Regions from separate parts of the Kitasatospora sp. NPDC004669 genome, predicted to be linked through region 1. Evidence: riboswitches for the same ligand, from Rfam matches in the RefSeq annotation. Region 1 holds a riboswitch; the other holds the start of a gene.
What was found. A riboswitch is a leader RNA that binds a small molecule or an ion and turns the genes downstream of it on or off. The one in region 1 is predicted to bind glycine.
Positions count from the first base shown of each region.

Region 2: linked by a shared signal. The riboswitch ahead of gcvP (aminomethyl-transferring glycine dehydrogenase) and the one ahead of gcvT (glycine cleavage system aminomethyltransferase GcvT) in region 1 are both predicted to bind glycine.

Region 1 covers NZ_JBEXKB010000037.1:13,566-15,757, reverse strand. The annotation lists gene ABZW30_RS27410 (enhanced serine sensitivity protein SseB C-terminal domain-containing protein) at 1-580, opposite strand, end outside; glycine riboswitch at 802-906, shown strand; gene gcvT (glycine cleavage system aminomethyltransferase GcvT) at 1,138-2,192, shown strand, end outside.
Region 2 covers NZ_JBEXKB010000056.1:14,735-16,926, reverse strand. The annotation lists gene gcvP (aminomethyl-transferring glycine dehydrogenase) at 1-1,320, opposite strand, end outside; glycine riboswitch at 1,559-1,662, opposite strand; gene ABZW30_RS34490 (DUF2382 domain-containing protein) at 1,829-2,192, shown strand, end outside.

The DNA.
Region 1 (2,192 bases):
CGATGCTGGCCAGCGCCCGGCGCGCGGTCAACACCCCGGGCAAGGCCGACAGTTCCGCCCGACAGGCGGCCAGGAAGTGCTCCGGGTCCTCGCCCGGTACCGGCTCGCGCAGCGCCACCCGGCCGCCGGTCGGCGCCTGCGGGTGCTGCTCCCAACGGTCGTCACGCGGCCCGCGGCGCAGCTCGGCCACGCCCTGCGGCGGCACCGGGATGCCCACCGCCGCCTCGGGGTTGACCGCGATGCCCACGCCCAACGGCAGTCCGCGGGCGAACTCCCAGGCGGGCGCGATCGCGAATGCCATCCCCGGCGCCTGCTGGAGGAACAGCTCCTGCGAGGAGAACACCGGCACGTACGGGTCGCCGGCCAGCTCGATGGTCGGCAGGTCCAGCGCCTGCCCGGCCGGGTCTCCCCCGGCCGGCAGCGGGATCCACACCTGACTGCGGGCCAGCACCTCGATCACCCGCGGCGTCGCGCCCGGGTCGCCCAGCGCGGCCGTCAGCACCTGCTCCAGCTCGTTGGCCGGCCAGGCACCGCCCGACGGCGCCGACTCCGGCCCGCCCCATCCCTGCTGCTGCCCCACCGGGTACTCCATGCGCGCCTGAACCGCCCTCTGCCGGTCGGCTGCCCACTGCTGTGCCGACGCGGAAGAGTTTAGGGCTCGTGTTCGCCTCTATGTCGTGTGACCGGGTCCGCCCCGTGCCGCGTGACCGGGTCCCCCCTCCCCTCCTCCGCGCGGACGTGCCATGATGTGCGCGTCCGTCGGCATGCGCCGCGGGCCCCCACAACTCCACACCGGCCGCTCGAACCCGCGCGGGAGAGCCCGGAGTGCCGCTCAGGCGGTACAGCCGGCGCCGAAGGAGCAAGTCCTCCCCGGAATCTCTCAGGCCCCCCTACCGCGCGGGTTAGGCACATCTGGAAAGCGGCGCGCGGCCCTGTCGCGCGCCCACCCACGGTGCAAGCCGCCATGCTGTCCTCCAAGCTGGAAACAGCTGCGGGCAGGTGAGCGGTGAAGCTCTCAGGTTCGACGACAGATGGGGAGACCCACGCCGCCGCATGCCCGCGCGCAGGGTCGGTCCCCGAGCGGGTCCGGTTCCGGCGCGTGCACCCCTGAGTGCCCCGACCGAGGAGTTCCTGGCCATGTCGTCCCTCCGCCTGACCGCGCTCGACGCGCTGCACCGCGCCCTCGGCGCGACCATGACCGACTTCGCCGGCTGGGACATGCCGCTGCGTTACGGCAGCGAGCGCGAGGAGCACCTCGCGGTCCGCACCAAGGCCGGTCTGTTCGACCTCTCGCACATGGGCGAGATCACCGTCACCGGCCCGCAGGCCGGCGAGATGCTGGACCACGCGCTGGTCGGCTTCGTCTCCGCGCTCGGTGAGCTGCGCGCCCGCTACACCATGATCTGCGCCGAGGACGGCGGCATCCTGGACGACCTGATCGTCTACCGCCTGCGCGCGGACGCCTTCCTGGTCGTCGCCAACGCCTCCAACGCCCAGCTGGTCCTGGACGAACTGATCGCCCGCGCCAAGGGCTTCGACGCCGTCGTCACCGACGACCGCGACACCTACGCGCTGATCGCCGTCCAGGGTCCGGAGTCCACGGAGATCCTGGCCAGGACCACCGAGGCCGACCTGCCCGGCCTGAAGTACTACGCCGTCCTCCCGGCCCAGGTGGCCGGCCGCGAGGTGCTGCTGGCCCGCACCGGCTACACCGGCGAGGACGGCTTCGAGATCTTCTGCCACCCGGTCGACGCCGAGGCGATCTGGCAGGCGCTGACCGTCGCCGGCGAGGGCCACGGCCTGGTCCCGTGCGGCCTGTCCTGCCGCGACACCCTGCGCCTGGAGGCGGGCATGCCGCTGTACGGGCACGAGCTGTCCACCGACCTCACCCCGTTCGACGCGGGCCTGGGCCGGGTCGTCCGCTTCGACAAGACCACCAACGAGGGCGCCTTCGTCGGCCGCAAGGCGCTGGAGCAGGCCGCCGCCGCGGCCGAGACCAACCCGCCGAAGGTGCTGGTCGGCTTGGTCTCCGAGGGCAAGCGGGTGCCGCGCGCCGAGTACACCGTGGTCTCCACCGAGGGCACCCCGATCGGCCGGATCACCTCGGGCGCGCCGTCCCCGACCCTGGGCCAGCCGATCGCGATGGCCTACGTGGACGCGGCCCACGCGGCCCCCGGCACCACCGTCGCGGT
Region 2 (2,192 bases), on a different contig from region 1:
GTCGGTGGAGATCGAGATCCGGTCCGCACCGTCCTGGTGGACGTTGATGCCGTGCGTGCGGGCGACGGCGGCGATCTCGGCGGCGCGGCCCGGGACGACGGCGGTGACGGTGTCGAAGAACTCGCCGTGCAGCAGCTCGACGCCGCCGGCCCGCAGGCCCTCGGCGAGGGCGGCGGCGTAGCGGTGGGTGCGGCGGGCGATGTCGGCCAGGCCGTCCGGGCCGTGGTAGACCGTGTACATCGAAGCCATCACGGCGAGCAGCACCTGGGCGGTGCAGATGTTGCTGGTGGCCTTCTCGCGGCGGATGTGCTGCTCGCGGGTCTGCAGCGCCAGGCGGTAGGCGCGGTTGCCGTCGGCGTCGACGGACACGCCGACCAGGCGGCCGGGCAGCGAGCGGGCGTACTCGGCACGCACCGACAGGTAGCCGGCGTGCGGGCCGCCGAAGCCCATCGGCACGCCGAAGCGCTGCGAGGTGCCGCAGGCGATGTCGGCGCCCAGCGAGCCCGGGGACTTGAGCAGGGTCAGCGCCAGCAGGTCGGCGGCCACGGCGACGATCGCGCCCAGCCCCTGCGCCTGCTCGATCACCGGGGCGAGGTCCCGGACCACACCGGTGGCGCCCGGGTACTGCAGCAGCACACCGAAGACGCCGCGCTCGGCGATCTCGGCCGGGATGCCCTCGGACAGGTCGGCGACGACGACCTCGACGCCGGTCGGCACGGCGCGGGTGTTGATCACCGCGACGGTCTGGGGCAGGGTCTCGGCGTCGACCAGGAAGACGCCGCCCTTGACCTTGGTGACGCGGCGGGCCAGCGCCATCGCCTCGGCGGCCGCGGTGCCCTCGTCCAGCAGCGAGGAGCCGGAGGTGGGCAGACCGGTCAGGTCGGAGACCAGGGTCTGGAAGTTGAGCAGCGCCTCCAGGCGGCCCTGCGAGATCTCCGGCTGGTACGGGGTGTAGGCGGTGTACCAGGCCGGGTTCTCCATGACGTTGCGCAGGATCACCGGCGGGGTGAAGGTGCCGTAGTAGCCCAGGCCGATCATCGGCTGGAGCACCTTGTTGTGGCTCGCCAGCTCGCGCAGCTCGGCGAGGACCTGCGCCTCGCTGCGGCCGGCGGGCAGGTCCAGGGCGGTGATGGAGCGGATCGCCTCGGGAACGGCCGTGGCGGCGAGCTCGTCCAGCGAGCCGTAGCCGACGGACGCCAGCATCTTCTCCTGCGCGGCGGCGTCGGGGCCGATGTGGCGGTTCTCGAAGGGGCTGGCCAGCTCAAGCTCGGTGAGGGTCGAGGCGCCGGTAGGGCGTCCCGCGTTCGGCTGGGCGTTCATGGTGGTCGAGGCCTCCTGGTCACGGACCGGCAGGGGCACGCACGCCGACCGGCGTTCACCGCTGCGGACAGCGGATCGGCCTGGGCGGACGAACCCGGAAGGCCTCCCCCTCTGTCATCGGGACCTGAGAGCTTCGCCCGCACGTCGCGCTGGTGGCGCTCCGTCGGCTTGCACCGTCGGTGAGGGTGGTGATCGCCGGCTCCCGCGCCGGCGGTCCTGCCCTGCTTTCCAGAGTGACCTATCCCGCACGGTACGGATGCCTGAGAGATTCCGGGGAGGAGTTGCTCCTTCGGCGCCCCGACCAGTGGTTTTCGCCGTCGGGGACTCTCCCGAGCGGGCTCGGCGGTCGCCGCCCAGGGTACCAGCGGGAGGCCTTCCGATCACGGGTGTGTCAGGTCACTCGAGGTCTACGCGCGTCCCCCGGTCGGCCCAGCGCGGAGCCCGTCCGGCGCACCCCGGTCGCGCCCATCCGATTCATGCCTTTTGGTGTGAAGTGGCGGACGGGACGGTGCTCCGACCGCCGTACCTGCGGGAGTTCCGCAGGCGCAGCGCACTGGAGGCAAGAGTGCAGACCGACATCGACCCCCGGGACCTCATCGGCCACAAAGCGGTCGACCGCAACGGAGACAAGATCGGAACGGTCGACGAGGTGTACCTGGACGACGCCACCGGCCAGCCGGAATGGGCTGCCGTCCGGACCGGCGTCTTCGGCCGGGACGCCTTCGTCCCGCTCGCCACCAGCGAGTTCTCCGACAACGAGCTCCGGGTGCCGTACGACAAGTCGCTGGTGAAGGACTCGCCGGACTTCGGCGTGGGCCAGCACCTCTCGCCCGCCCAGGAACTCCAGCTCTACCGCTACTACGGCCTGGACA